Regions from separate parts of the Clostridioides sp. GD02367 genome, predicted to be linked through region 3. Evidence: riboswitches for the same ligand, from Rfam matches in the RefSeq annotation. Region 3 holds a riboswitch; each other region holds the start of a gene.
What was found. A riboswitch is a leader RNA that binds a small molecule or an ion and turns the genes downstream of it on or off. The one in region 3 is predicted to bind cobalamin.
Positions count from the first base shown of each region.

Region 1 (5,456 bases), on a different contig from region 3:
TTAATTTGTAGGAGTGTTTTGATGAGTGAAATTGTTCTGGTAACAGGAGGAGCTAGGTCAGGGAAGAGTAACTTTGCAGAAAAGCTATGTTTAAATAGGAATAATAAAACAGCTTATATAGCAACTTCTATTCCGTTTGATGATGAAATGAAAGATAGGGTAAAAAAGCATCAAGAAAATAGACCTAGAAATTGGGATACATATGAAATATATGAAGATATATATTCCATAATTAGACAGCTATACAAAGAACATGAAACTGTTATACTAGACTGTGTAACCTTATTAGTAAATAATCTAATGTTTAAACACAATCTAAATATAGAAGAGTCTACTCAAGAAGAGATAAACAAATTGGAAGAATATATAAAAGAACAAGTTATAAGACTTATTGAAGAAATAGAAAAAACAAATCTATACTTTGTATTTGTTACAAATGAATTAGGTATGGGAATTGTTCCTGGGAATAAACTTAGTAGGATATATGCTGATATTGTAGGTCGCATAAATCAATACATAGCATCAAAAAGTAATGAAGTTTATTTTGTAGTTAGTGGCATACCTATGAAAATAAAGGAGTAGTATGTGACTATGAAAAGATTTATTTTAATACTACAGTTTTTAACAAGGATACCTATAAAATTAAATGTAGGATTTGATGATGAATTTTATAAATCAATAGTGTATTTTCCACTTGTAGGCTTTGTTATTGGTGTATTATCTTATTTAATAGGATGGATTTCTATGCTTTTATTTGAACCATTTATAGCTTCTATAATAATAACTCTAGCTGGGGTATTAATTACTGGAGGTCTTCATATAGACGGATTAGGAGATACATTTGATGCAATATATAGCTATAGAGATAAAGAAAAAATGCTTGAAATAATGAAAGATTCAAGGTTAGGTACAAATTCACTTTTAGCAATTATGTTTGTGCTTTTATTAAAGGTTGGATTCATATACAATATAATAAGTAATAATTCATTATGGGTTATAATATTTATGCCAATGATTGCAAGATTAGGAGTAATGTTATTGACATATAAAACTGTGACACCAAGAGAAAAAGGAATGGGAAATTTATTTATAGGTAAACTGACTACAAATATGTTAATAACAGCTATAGTATATACATCATTAATAGTTATTCTTATTACTAAATTTATATTCTTATTACCTAATATAGTGTTGATTAAAATATTAGGTTCAGCTATAGTAATTTTTATATTTATAATATTATTCAAAAAACACATTTATAAAAAGATTGATGGAGTAACAGGTGATATATTAGGTTGTGGAATAGAACTTTCAGAGCTTGTATATTTGATTTATATATATTTGTTAATTTTTATGTTTTTTTAAAACTAAAAAGTGGTGATAATGTGATAAGATTAATACTAATAAGACATGCATTGACAAATGATAATGAAAAAGGAAGATTATCAGGTCACATAAATAGTTGTATCAGTGAAGAAGGAAAAATTCAAATAAATAAAATTACTGAATACCTAAGTAATGAAAATATAGACCGAATTTACACGACACCATCTTCACGTACAAAGGATACAATAGAAAAGATATCAAGGTTAAAATTAATAGAAATAGAAGAAAAAGAAGCTTTAAGAGAAATTAGTTTTGGAGACTTTGAAGGAATAACTTTTGAAGAAATTAAAGTCAAATATCCCAAAGAGTTCGAAAAGATGATAGAAGAAGGTAACAACTATAGATATCCAAATGGAGAAAGTCTCATAGACTCTTATAAAAGAGTGGCAAAAGAAATTGATAATATACTTTTAGAAAATGATAGTCATTCAGATATAAAAACAATACTTATATGTTCTCATGCAGGAACAATAAGAAATATAATAACACATTTGATTTCTGGTGGTTATAAATATCATTGGAACTTTAAAATTGATAATGCATCTATTACAGTTTTAGAAATTAATAGTGGATTTACTGTAGTAGATAAAATGAATTTTACAGACTTTATATAATTTAATTAAAATTAAGTATTACAATATATGTCTGTAAAAATATTAATGAAAATAGAATATTAGATTAAAATTAGGTTCTTAATTATATGTTAAAAGGGAAAAAGGTTAGATGCCTTTGCAGCCCCCGCTACTGTGAAACCAACGAAACTATAAATACCACTGTCAATTTGATGGGAAGGTTATAGAAGTAGGATGAAGTTAAGCCAGGATACCTGCCTAATTTAATTTAAAACAAGAGGTCTTCGGGGTGAAAGATTTTTAATTAATACGTATAAAAGTCCTATCTTTAGAAGCAATAGGACTTTTTTTATTGGCATTTTAGTAAATTTTAGCAAGGAGGGGTTAGAAAGTGGGGAAAAAAATAATGCTACAAGGAACAGCATCAAACGTAGGTAAAAGTATCTTAGTAGCAGGTTTGTGTAGAATATTTAAACAAGATGGTTATACTGTTGCTCCTTTTAAGTCTCAAAATATGGCTTTAAATTCCTTTATAACTAAAGAAGGATTAGAAATGGGAAGAGCACAAGTATTTCAAGCTGAAGCAGCAAAAATAGAGCCTATAGCTGATATGAATCCAGTTCTATTAAAACCTTCTGGAAATAACAAAAGTCAAGTTATTGTAAGAGGTAAAGTTATAGGGGAAATGCCTTCTTCCCAATATCATGATTACAAACTAGAATTGGTAGATATATTGAAAGATACCTTTGATAGCTTGAATTCAACTTATGATATTGTAGTTATGGAAGGTGCTGGTAGTAATGCAGAGATAAATTTAAAAGATAGAGATATATCTAATATGGGTATGGCAGAAATAGCAGATGCACCTGTAATAATAGTTGGAGATATTGATAGAGGAGGAGTATTTGCATCATTAGTAGGAACAATGCTTTTATTAAATGAAGATGAGAAAAAAAGAGTAAAAGGTGTAATAATTAATAAATTTAGAGGAAAAAAAGAGCTTTTACAAGATGGAGTAAAGATGCTAGAAGACATTATAAAAGTACCTGTTATAGGAGTAGTTCCTTATACAGATATAAAAATAGAAGATGAGGATAGTGTGACTACTAGATTTAAGAAAAAAATGAATAAAGGTGATATACACATAGAAATAATTAGAACTCCACACATGTCAAATTTTACAGATTTCAATATATTTGAGACACAAGAAGATGTAAGCATCAGGTATGTAGATTTTGGAGAATCTTTAGGAAATCCAGATATGGTAATAATACCAGGAACTAAAAGTACTATAAATGATTTAATGTATATAAGAGAAAGTGGTCTTGAGTCACAAATTAAAAATTTGCATGGTCAGGGTAAATTGATATTTGGTATATGTGGTGGGTATCAAATGCTAGGTAAGAAATTAAGAGACCCTTATCATGTTGAAAGTGAAATTGAAGAAGTTGATGGTATAGGTCTCTTAGATACAGAAACAATATTTGAGAAAGAAAAAACTACCACACAAGTAGAAGCTACTATTGTTGAATGTAATGGTGAATATATGAATGACCTTAAAGGTATAAAAGTAAAAGGTTATGAAATCCATATGGGTATTACAAATCGAGGTGATGGTATAAGAAGCTTAGATTTGATAACAAAAAAACTGGATGAAGAAGTGAATTATACTGAAGGAAGCATAAATAAAGATGGTACTGTAATTGGAACTTATATTCATGGAATCTTTGATGAAATAAGTTTCACAAGGAAAATTTTAAATAATATAAGAAAGAAAAAAGGTCTACAAGAATTAGAAAGCAAGGTAAATTCTTTTGGTGAATTTAAAGATAAAGAATATGATAAATTGGCTGATTTTTTAAGAGAGCATTTAGATATAGAGAAAATATATGAGATTATGAAATAGTAATGATTCTGTATTTATAATTTAGGTAGGAGGTGTATTATGAAAAAAATCTTAATTGCAGGTACCAGTAGTGGAGTAGGCAAGACAACAATTTCATTAGGAATAATGCAAGCCTTAGTCAAGAGGAATATGAAAGTACAGCCATATAAAGTAGGGCCAGACTATATAGACCCTTCATATCACACTTTTATAACTGGAAGACATTCCAGAAATCTAGATTCTTATATGTTAGATGATGAAAAAATAAAGTATATAGTGAATAAATCATCAAAAGATGCAGATATTTCAGTAATAGAAGGTGTTATGGGGCTATATGATGGTTTTGGAATAGATTTAGATAACTGTACAAGCTCACATACTTCAAAGGTGTTAAAATCACCTGTTATATTAGTTATAAATGGAAAATCTATGGCTGCATCTAGTGCTGCTATGGTACTTGGATATAAGGAATTAGATAAAGATGTAAATATAAAAGGTGTCATAGTAAATAATGTTAAGACCAATAGCCATTATCAAATAATTAAAAGTTCTATAGAGAAATATTGTAATATTGAAGTATTGGGATATTTTCCTCCAAATAATAAGTTTTCTTTAGAATCTAGACATTTAGGATTGGTTCCTAGTGTGGAGATGAAATCTTTAAGAGAAAAATTTTATACTTTAGCTGATGAAATTGAAAGTTATATAGATATTGATAGGATAATAGAAATTTCAGAAAGTGATGAGTTTGAGAGTGATTTTGATTTTCAAGCTTTAATAGAGAATAATGAAATAAAAAAGCATGTTAAGAATAAATCAATAGCTATAGCATATGATAAGGCATTTAATTTTTATTATAGAGAGAATATAGAGCTTTTAGAAGAACTTGGATTAGAGGTAAACTATTTTAGCCCTCTTGAAGATACATCAGTGCCAACTTCAGATTATATTTATATTGGAGGCGGATTTCCAGAGATATTTGGAAACGAATTGGAGGCAAATGAGTCAATGAGAGCTTCTATATTAGAGGCACATAACAATAACATACCAATTTATGCAGAATGTGGGGGGCTGATGTACCTAGGTGAGAAACTATTGAATCAAGAAGAACAAGAATTTAATATGGTTGGTATATTCAGTGGAATTAGTAAGATGACATCTTCTTTAAAAAGATTTGGATACTGTATTGGTGTAGCTAAAGAAAATACTCTTTTATCTAAAAAAGGAGAAGCTATCAAAGGTCATGAATTTCATCATTCAATATTTGAAAGTGATGAAAAATGTGCATATTCAATGAAAAAAGAAAGAGATGGAAATATAGTTGAGGAATGGGATGGCGGTTATAGTAAAGGAAATACTTTAGCTACATATCTTCATACTCATTTCTATAATAATTTAAATTGTATAGAAAATTTTTTGAATAAAGGAAATAAGTAAATGAATATTTTATCTATTTATATAGGATATGTGGCAGATTTAATTGTAGGAGACCCGTATTCTTTTCCTCATCCAGTAAGGTTTATTGGTAAACTTATAAATTTTACTCAAGGTATAATAAGGAAGGTCTTTAAGAGTGATAAACAGTTAAAATTTGGTGGATTTATATTATGGTT
Region 1 covers NZ_JBJODK010000012.1:111,489-116,944, forward strand. The annotation lists gene cobU (bifunctional adenosylcobinamide kinase/adenosylcobinamide-phosphate guanylyltransferase) at 22-582, shown strand; gene cobS (adenosylcobinamide-GDP ribazoletransferase) at 592-1,365, shown strand; gene Q3223_RS15180 (histidine phosphatase family protein) at 1,386-2,000, shown strand; cobalamin riboswitch at 2,056-2,235, shown strand; gene Q3223_RS15185 (cobyric acid synthase) at 2,350-3,864, shown strand; gene Q3223_RS15190 (cobyrinate a,c-diamide synthase) at 3,904-5,280, shown strand; gene cbiB (adenosylcobinamide-phosphate synthase CbiB) at 5,281-5,456, shown strand, end outside.
Region 1: linked by a shared signal. The riboswitch ahead of Q3223_RS15185 (cobyric acid synthase) and the one ahead of Q3223_RS11940 (energy-coupling factor ABC transporter permease) in region 3 are both predicted to bind cobalamin.

Region 2 (5,456 bases), on a different contig from region 3:
AATACAAGATTATTCATATCAGACATTTCAGACATAGTTTCAGAACTTTCAAAGGGGATGACTTTAGAGGCTGGAGATATTATAGCTACAGGTACACCTTCTGGAGTTGGTATGGGTTTTTCGCCCCCTAGATATATGAGTAGTGGAGATGTAATTGAATGTGAGGTTGAAAGTATTGGAATTTTAAGAAATTACATTAAATAAATGTTTTAATATAGGTAATGTTAAGGCAAAACCTGAATGTATTAAATGAACATATTAAAATAAATTTTAGGAGTTTAAATTATGAAAGCAGAATTTTTGACACCAGTGGTTACAATATTTGATGAAGAAGGAAATTTAGATAAAGAAGGAAATAAGAAAGTCTATGACCATCTTATAGATGGAGGTGTAGATGGTCTAGTTATAATGGGAAGTACTGGAGAGTTCTTTAATATGTCTATGGATATGCAAAAAGAACTTATAGATTTAGTAATTAGTTATGTTAATAAGAGAGTAAAAGTGTTTATAGGTACAAGTCGTATGAGTATAAAAGAGTCTATAGAGCTTTCAAATTATGCACATAATAGTGGAGCTGATGGAGTTATGATAATAAGCCCTTATTATTTCTCTCTTGATGATGACAGTATTGAGTTGTTTTATAGTGAAATAGCTAAAAATACAGAAGCTGAAATATATCTATATAATTATCCAGATAGAACTGGTTATGATTTGAGTCCAGAACTTACATTAAGACTTGTAAGAAAACATAAAAATATAGTTGGTTATAAGGATACAGTAACTTTAATGGGGCATACTAGAGATTTAATAAATACTATGAAAGCAGAGTTCCCAAATTTTAAGATATATAGTGGTTATGACGAAAACTTTATACATAATCTAATGTCTGGGGGAGCAGGTTGTATAGGAGGTTTATCAAATTTAATTCCAGAAGTTTGTTCAAAATGGGCAGAAGCTTATAATAATAGAGATATGGATAAGGTTATAGAAATTCAAAAATATATCAACAAAGCAATGGATTTTTATTTAATAACAAACCCATTTATACCAGCAATGAAAAAAGCTCTGAATATAAGGGGATTACAAGTAAGTGATTATATGACTGCTCCTTTTACAAAACCAAATGAAAATCAAGTATGTGAGATTAAAAAATTAATGAATGAATTAAATATATGTTAACTGCTTAATTAGATATATAGTAAAAAACAAAGAGTGTTTTAAAATGATTTTTATAGTCATTTTAGGCACTCTTTATTTTATATGTTAAATCAACCTTGCAAAGTTGCCAACAATAAACTACAATTATCTTAATAAAAATTAAATTAAATAATACTAGGGTACTAGATTAGTTTAATAGGGAAAGTGATGCAAGTTCACTACAGCCCCCGCTACTGTATACGGATACGAAATCAAAATCCACTGAGATTTTATATGAAAAATTTTGGGAAGGGTGATAGAGGAAAAGCCGTGAGTCAGGAGACCTGCCCAGTATTACATAGGTTCAATTTAGGGTGGAAATTGTAATTTATAATAAAATGAAATATCAATTCATTTTTTGTAAAATTGATATATAAACTTCTCCTTTCTAAATTAGGAGAAGTTTTTTATTTTATTAAAAGGTTATAATTATTAAAGATGACTTTAATATAATTCTAATGAGATATATTTTAGAAATATATGTTATTAAAATTTTTAACCACTTATAAAAATAAAATATTGGAGTGAAAGAGATGAAATTTAAAGTAAATGTTTTAAAGCAATTTTTTCTAAGTATTATGATAGTTCTTTTAGTAGTAGGTCTTATAGGATGTAGTAAAAATGATAAAGAGAATGCACAAGTTAGTAGTGGTAAGAAGTTAGAATTAAAATATGCAAGTGGATTTAGTGTTGAAGACTTAGAGGATGGAATTAAAAAAGTAACTGATGGAGATAAAAGAGAACTAATTTTAATCCCTAAAAAAATTGAAGTTCCTGAAAAGTATAAAAATGCTAATATAGTTAGAACACCTGTAGATAATGTATTAATAGCATCTACAACACAAGCCTGTTCTCTAAGAACAATAGGTGAGCTAGATAGCATAAAAGCAGTAACAACAGAGGAACAGTATTGGACTATCAAAGAAATTAAAGATTTGATGAAGGACGGAAAGATACATTATGTTGGTTCAAACTTAGCACCAGATTATGAAAAAATAGTAGACTTAAATCCTGATTTAACTATAGTTAGTAGTGGTCTATCAGAAGCTGATACAAAATTTATTGATAAACTAAAAGAATTAGGACTTAACTATGTTGTAGATAATGAATACAAAGAGCAAAACCCATTTGGAAGAATGGAATGGACAAGTTTAATAGCTGCGTTTTATGATAAAGAAGATATAGCCACTAGTGAATTGAATAAAACAGTACAAAAGATAGAAGAAGTAAGTAAAAAGATAAAAAACAAGAACAAGCCTAAGGTAGTATGGGCATCTGTATATGAAGGAAATGCTTATGTAGCACCTAAAGATTCATATGTAGATAATATGATAAGAATGGCAGGTGGAATAAATGCATGTGCTTCAATGGATTCAAATGAAGGAAGAGTGAGTATTGAACAACTACATGAAGTTGCAAAAGATGCAGATATATTTGTATACTCATCAAGCTCAGATTATGCACCAAACTTAGAGTCTATAAAATCTAGTGCACCTGTATTGGCTGATTTGGATGTTGTAAAAAATGGTAACTTGTGGGTATTTGCTCCAGATTATTATCAATCAGTAGATAAGACTGATGAATTAATAGTAGATTTAGTTGAGATGTTTCATCCAGGTACTACAGGTGAAAAAATTAAACATTATATAAATTATGATAAATAATATATAATACGACACTAAAAGATGAGTTTTATGGATTTTAGTTAATATAGATTTGTTAAGAGGGGTATATAAATGGATTTTATCAATAAAATGAGAATAAAGAATACTACAATATTTATAGGACTAATTATAGGCATGATACTTACTTTTTTAGTGTGTGTAGCATTTGGCTCTGTAAAAATTGAGTTTAAAGAAATAATAGATGTTGTATTAAGAGGTATGGATAATACAGAACATTATAAAATAATATACAACATAAGGATTCCAAGAGTACTTGCAACTATGGTGGGTGGAGCTTGTTTAGCAGTATCAGGAATTTTACTACAGATATTTTTTAAGAATCCAATAGTTGAACCATATATATTAGGTGTATCTTCAGGCTCTACTTTATCAGTAGCGCTTATGATTTTAGGTGGATATACATTAGGATTTGAAAATATAACTTCAATGAGTATATTTGTAGCAGCATTTATAGGAGCTTTGATTGTAATGTCTGTAGTCATTTTATTTGCAAGTAAGGTAAAGAATATAACAACTCTTTTAATAATAGGAATTATGACTGGATATGTATGTAGTGGTATAACTAATGTACTACAATCATTTGCAAATAGTGAAAAATTAAAAGAATTTACTGTTTGGTCGATGGGAAGTTTTTCTGGATTTACTTGGGAAAAAGTAGAGATACTTATACTGATTGGTATGTTAGGTCTTTTAATGAGTATCTTTATAATAAAACCTCTAAATGCTTTTTTATTAGGAGAAGAGTATGCTAAAAGTATTGGTATAAATATAAAATTTTTTAGATTTTTGGTAGTATTTATATCTAGTATACTAGCAGCAATAGTATCAGCATTTGCAGGCCCTATAGGATTTATTGGACTTGCAGTACCACAAATTTCAAAACTGATATTTAAGACATCAGATAATAGAGTGCTAATACCAGTGGTAATCTTTTTAGGAGGTATAGTTACAGCTCTTTGTGATTTGATATCAAGAGTAATTTTGTCACCAGTAGAGTTACCAATAAGTACAATAACATCTTTATTAGGAGCACCAATTGTAGTAATGCTATTGATGAAAAGGAAGGACAGGGCTTAGGTATGTTGAAAACTAATAATTTAAGTGTGGGATATAATAAAAAAGTAGTTGTGAGTGATATAAATGTAGAGGTAAAAAATGGAGAAATATTATGCCTTTTAGGAAGTAATGGTGCTGGAAAAACTACTATATTAAGGTCTTTATCTAAACTTATAACACCAATAAAAGGGGATATATATCTAAATGAGATAGATATAAATCATATATCAAGAAAAGCATTATCGAAAAAAATGGCTTTAGTGCTTACAAATAGATTATTAGGTGATTTAATGACTGTACAAGATATAGTTAATATAGGAAGATATCCATATACAGGTTTTTTTGGTAGTCTATCTAAAAAAGATTTAATAATGGTAGATGAAGCATTAGAATCTGTAGATGCATTGCACTTAAAAAAAAGATATTTTGATGAACTAAGTGATGGAGAAAAACAAAAAGTATTAGTTGCAAGAGCTTTAGTTCAAGAGCCAGAAATCATTATATTGGATGAACCTACAACTCACTTAGACATAAAGCATAGGTTAGAGCTTATAAATATACTAAAAAAATTAAGTAAGGAAAAATCAATTTCAGTAATACTTTCATTGCATGAAATAGATATAGCATTAAAAAGTTGTGATAAAGTTGCTCTTATAAAGAATAATAAAGTCATAGCTTATGGTCAGCCTGAAGATGTAGTGGATGAAGATATTATAAATTCACTTTATGAATTGGATGATAAAAACTTTAATAGTCTATTAGGTTCGGTAGAGATTAGTAATAAATCTAAAAATGAAGTTTTTATAATTGGCGGAGGTGGTAAGGCTACACCAATTTATAGAGCTTTTACTAAAAAGGGTATAGGTTTATATTCTGGAATAATACATGAAAATGATGTTGATTATGAAATTGGTAGAACTATGGGCATAAAGATGTTTACAGAAAAGCCATTTGAACCAATAAGTGAGGAGAGTTTCGATTTGGCTATTAGAAATTTAAATGATTCTAAGATTATAATAGATACAGGGTTTAGTGTAGGAGAAACAAATAAAAAAAACATAGACATTATAAAAGAGGCTTTAAAATTGGATAAAAAAGTGTATTCATTTAGAACAATAGATGAGAGTAAGAAGTATTATAATGAGCTGAGTAATAATATAGAATATATAGATAAAGTTTCAAAAATTATGGATAGTATCAGCATGAACAATTTTCTATAGATTGTAAGATAAATTTTAATTTTAAACTAGAAAATTTATAAAAGAGTATCTTAATAGTTTTAAATACTATGGATACTCTTTTTTTAGTATTTATAAATAGCCAATAGCTTCCTCTCTAGTTAGAAAGAAGTGAATTCCTGTAGTTGATTCTTTCCATCTATTTTCATTAAATTCTTCAGCTATAATCGTTTCTCCTACTCTATATATAAAATTTTCATCAGCATATGCACGAGCACTTTTAAAAGATTCTTTGCCATCTATGCTTGTAATTGACAGTACTTTTGCTTTATCACATCGA
Region 2 covers NZ_JBJODK010000001.1:307,175-312,630, reverse strand. The annotation lists gene Q3223_RS01270 (fumarylacetoacetate hydrolase family protein) at 1-204, shown strand, start outside; gene Q3223_RS01265 (dihydrodipicolinate synthase family protein) at 286-1,179, shown strand; cobalamin riboswitch at 1,319-1,504, shown strand; gene Q3223_RS01260 (ABC transporter substrate-binding protein) at 1,731-2,861, shown strand; gene Q3223_RS01255 (iron ABC transporter permease) at 2,934-3,959, shown strand; gene Q3223_RS01250 (ABC transporter ATP-binding protein) at 3,962-5,158, shown strand; gene Q3223_RS01245 (pentapeptide repeat-containing protein) at 5,249-5,456, opposite strand, start outside.
Region 2: linked by a shared signal. The riboswitch ahead of Q3223_RS01260 (ABC transporter substrate-binding protein) and the one ahead of Q3223_RS11940 (energy-coupling factor ABC transporter permease) in region 3 are both predicted to bind cobalamin.

Region 3 (5,456 bases):
AAAGCTTATCTTTTGCTCCTGAAATAGCACTTATAACTGCTTTTGGTTCAAACACCTTATCACTTAAGTTTAGTTCTTTAAGACAGTCTTTAACCAATGTAACTTGGTCTGCTGCATCATAAATTACAAAACTCCTGTTGTAACCAATCTTATTTATATCTTTTCTAAGTATACGAACACAGCAAGAATGGAATGTACTTATCCACATTTCCTTAGTCTCAGAACCTATATTTTGTTCAACTCTTTCTCTCATTTCATTTGCAGCTTTGTTTGTAAATGTTATCGCTAATATATTTGGTGGTTGTACACCTTTATCTTCTATAAGGTATGCCATTCTCGTTGTTAATACCTTAGTTTTACCTGAACCAGCTCCAGCCAGTATAAGTACTGGACCTTCAGTCTTTTCTACTGCTTCTCTTTGAGCAGGATTTAATGTATCTAAATTCATATTTCTCCTCCTGTTAACAGCCATAAATATATTTTAATCTAAAATATGAATTACTTCAAATTATAATTATGTATTATACTAATAGATTATTTCCAATATATTACAATTAAATAACACTTTACATATAATTTATTTTATTATTTAATAAAAAAATAACCTTATGATTTGGGGAATCATAAGGCACCTTTAAGGGGTCTAGGTTAAGGGTTATTATATATAAATCTATTTTTTTAAAATAGGTTTAGGGCTTAATTATTTGTTTGTATTAAGTTCTCTTTCTTTCCAGTACTTATACAAATCTTCTTCTTTCTTAAATAAAGGTAGGTTCATATTTTTGTGTACCTTTACTAGCCATGGGGATTCTAAGCCAGCTTGTATAATGTTATTTTCATTTACAAATACATTTTCTGCCTTTCCTTCATCAATTAAAATCCCCTTATCCAATACATATATATAATCGCATATTTCATACATTAAATTCATATCATGACTGGATATTACTATTTTTATATTATCTTTATTCAATCCCTTTATTATATCTACAATAGACCTAGTACTTACTGGGTCTAAACCAGCTGTAGGCTCATCAAGCAATATAATTTCATTTTCCATTGCTATAACTGATGCTATCGCTACCCTTTTTTTCTGACCATAACTTAAAAAATGTACTGGTCTATCTATAAAATCTATTCCATTAACAGCTACTAGAGCTTTATTTATTCTCTCTTTAATTATTTTTTCATCTATACCAATATTTCTCATTGCAAATGCTATATCATCGTATACTTTTGAATAGAAAATTTGTTTTTCTGGGTCTTGAAAGACAATACCCACATTTTTTCTAAGATTATACAAACTTTTCTTATCATATTTTAATTTTTCTTCTTTAAAAAGAATTTCTCCAGATGTAGGTTTTAATATACCCATTAAATTCATAAATAATGTTGATTTTCCTGAACCATTTGAACCTATTATACCTATAACATTTCCCTTTGAGAAATCCATATTAATGTTTAATAATGCATTGGCATTCTTTTCATATTGATAAGTTAAATTATTTATTTTAAACATCATTATCCCCTACTATGTGAAATTTACCATCATACAATTTTATGTCTAATGATATACACATATCATCATACCTTGTCATAAGTCTTTTGTACAGCATACTTCCAAGAATTCCTAAGGATTTATATGAAGTTTTTAAATTTATGTACCCAAATCTTAGTTCTTGTGACTTATATATTTCTGAAAATTCTTCTAAAAATATGAATATAAACCTATATATTAACATTGATAGCTCAACAAAAGTATCAGGTAAATGCATTTTTTTAAAGAAGAATATTAATTGATTAAAAGGTGTTGTAAGTATACAAAAGTATACACAAGTCAAACAAGACATAGCTCTAAATAACACATGAATAGACATGTCAATAGATGCTTTTGATATTCCTACATTGAAACTAAAAATTTCAAAACTATATAATAAGTCTGCCTTATTAAAAGATATATTTACAAGAGTTATTCCTATACTAAGAAATAAAAAGTACATTGGTATTCTGAGTAATTTTAAATAATTCTTTAAATCTATTCCAGCTACACAAACAACTAGAATACTCATTAAAATCATAATTCCACTTAAAACAAATATATTTTTTATTACCATAGAAGCAATCAGAAAGATTACTCCTATGGCTACTTTTTTATTTGGATTTACTTTACTTAATCTATTTGTATATGCATATTTATCAATTATAAGCATAATTAACTTCTCTTTCCTTTTTGAACACCTAATATGTACCCTATTACACCAGCACCTAACGCTGCTTGTGCAGAGAATAATAAACTTTCTATTTCTCCACTTGGTGGCTCATATGGGCTACTAAACCATGGTTCATAATCTGGATTTATCTTAGTAATTTCACTCTCAGCTTGACCATCTGCTCCTCCATATTCAGCTCCCGAATTAACAAGTAATGGGAATATGATAAGAGCTACTACTAATAAAAGTAGTAATATATTAGTTTTCGTCTTTGTTTTAGCACTCATTAGCTTTAACTCCTTTATCATTATTTTCTAGTATGCTTTTTTCTCCATTTTCTGTAATTAAATTATATACAATTACAGTAAGTATACCTTCTGCTATCGCTATTGGTATTTGAGTCATAAAGAAAATTCCTAAAAACTTAATTGCTGAAGCCATCACTCCACCTGATGGGTCTGGGAAAGCCAGTGCTAACTGTATCGAAGTTACTGTATATGTAGCCAAATCTCCTATTGCTGCTGCAAGAAATACTGGCATTGCATTATTTCCGTCTTTTTTCTTTAATGCTTTAAATATTAAGAATGATATAATTGGTCCTATAATAGCCATTGAAAAAGCATTAGCTCCTAAAGTAGTTATTCCTCCATGTGCCAATAGTAATGCTTGGAATATTAGAACTATAGTTCCAAGAACAAACATTACACTTGGTCCAAACATTATTGCTCCAAGACCTACTCCAGTAGGATGTGAACAACTTCCTGTTACTGAAGGTATCTTTAGTGCTGACAATACAAATACAAATGCTCCACACAGCGCTAATAATACTTTCTTTTTAGGGTCTTGCTTTACTATTTTTCCTATTGATTTTAGTCCTACTAAAAAAAATGGTATAAATATAACTCCCCATGCTATAGACCATTTTACTGGTAAGTATCCTTCCATTATGTGCATTGCATTCGATGTAACTGGAGTTAAAATGATTAACATAAGTGCAGCTATAACCCCTAATTTGATATTTTGTTTCATTTTACTATCCCCTCTCTCCCTTTCTAATAATTAAAATATAAATAATATATGTCTGATTTATTTTAAAAATAAAAATAAAAAAGCCTAACTCGATGGCTAGGCTTCTAATTTTCGACAATCCAAATACAAACACATAAAATGAACATATCTGTATAATTATTATAAGAAACTTTCTCCATCCCCGAAGAAATTACTTTAATATTTTAGGCAGGTCTCCTGACTTAGCTTCTTCCTACTCCTCTTCCTTCCCATGAAATATAAAAGTATATCATCATAGTGGCTAACAAAAGTTTCGTCTGCATCACAGTAGCGGGGGCTGTAAAGGAATTTAACCTTTTTCCCTATTAATCTTGCTTGAAGAACCTATAATATTATATATTTAATTTTTAAATTATTCTTAAAACATTTGCTATATAAATCATTGTATACCTTTTCTGTGAAAATTTCTACATTTTTTACAAATTTTATTCATTTTTATATTTTTATGTATATAAATTATTTTTTATAATCTTGATTAATTTCTAATTATCTTCTTTAAATACATCGAAACCACATCAGAAAATCTAGTTATATCTCTTGAATATATAAAATCGTTTCCATATATTAATCTTTCAGCCTCAAGCTCTGATTCTTTCCCTGTGAATACTCCTAATACTAATATATTTTGTTTCCTAGCTTTTCTTACTTCATTAGCTGTATCTCTTAAACCAACTATCCCTCTATAAGCTTTTTCTCCTCTTAAGGTTCTCTCACTATTTTTTCCTATCTTTACATCATTGGGTCTTCCATCACTAAGAACTATCAAAATTTTATTTTCTTCATCTCTATTTATTAGACCACTACATATAGATTTTATAGCTAAACCATCTCTATTATTACCAGCACAAAAGTATTCAAATATATTTTCACTATTTTTTAAACTATCATCATAATCTTTAAATCTTTTTAATATTGTATAATCCAAAAAACTAGAAAATCCCATAACTCTATTTGGTATGCCAACCTCTGTTAAGGCATTTGCAATTATATACGCCTGAATTGCCACATTTCCTTGATTTCTACTTTGAGAACCACTTGCATCTAATAATATATCAATAACATACTTTCCTTTTTCATTTTCTATATCTTTATAAAATATTTTATTATTATTACTTCTACCCACTCTCCAAGCCCTATTTGCTAATATAGTTCCACAATCAGAGTATACTCTTGTTTTAGCATTTTCTTCTATCAAAATTCTAGCTAGACTTTCTTTTAATCTCTTTATCTGCTGTCTATACATTCTAGCATGCTCTCTAAATTTCCCTAAATTATTTTCTTTTTGCCTTGTCACATATTTTAACTGGAATACATTATTACACTCACTTCTAAGAACTCCATCTGTAAAGTGTATTCTACACCCTTCATGAACATTTCTACAATTTTGTGTTTCAATCTTCTTAATTTCACCTTTACTCAAATAAGTTTTCCCATAATAATGTTCTATCTTTGAATATATCTTATTTGCAGTCTCTTCATCAACATATATTACTCTGTCTGCTGAATTGCTAGATTGAGAATCCTCAAAATCTCCTACTCCCTCTATAAGCATAGATGAAGATATAGAGTCTATATCACTTTCAATAATATTTTCTTCTTCATCACTATAAAGTTCTTCATACATAAAATCAGCAAATGTATCAAAATTTACATCAACATCTTTTACATTATTTTCATCATATGTAGAACTACTTTCTTCTCCATTTAACATATATTCAAAATAAGTTAAATATATAACATCTAATGCTTTTAAAATCTCCATAATATCTTGATTTGTATCTATATTCCTTATGTCATTAACTATTCTTCTAGTTAGGCTATCTAATGCTGGATGCTTGTCCATATTATAAAGTACAAAGGCATATTTAATTTTATCCATAATATTGTCATTGTGTATTTTGGTAAAACGTGAAACAATATCTTTATAAGCATTTCTTCTTATATCTTCTATCCCTGGTCTATCTTTAATAGCCTTTTCTTCAACTATTGTATTTAATATGACTTGAATCAGACCCAATATAATATCTTTGTCATATCCTTTTCGTATTCTATTTGTAAGGTATTTTTTTACTATGTCCCAATCTACATACTTTCTTCTAGCACCTGCAATTATTGCAAAATATAAACCTATTTCTTTTGAAGAATAATCCTTTTCTGATATGTCTATACTTTCATTGT
Region 3 covers NZ_JBJODK010000008.1:4,065-9,520, reverse strand. The annotation lists gene Q3223_RS11960 (DUF3553 domain-containing protein) at 1-448, opposite strand, end outside; gene Q3223_RS11955 (energy-coupling factor ABC transporter ATP-binding protein) at 701-1,519, opposite strand; gene cbiQ (cobalt ECF transporter T component CbiQ) at 1,512-2,210, opposite strand; gene Q3223_RS11945 (energy-coupling factor ABC transporter substrate-binding protein) at 2,213-2,497, opposite strand; gene Q3223_RS11940 (energy-coupling factor ABC transporter permease) at 2,487-3,239, opposite strand; cobalamin riboswitch at 3,428-3,621, opposite strand; gene Q3223_RS11935 (nitric oxide reductase activation-like protein) at 3,754-5,456, opposite strand, start outside.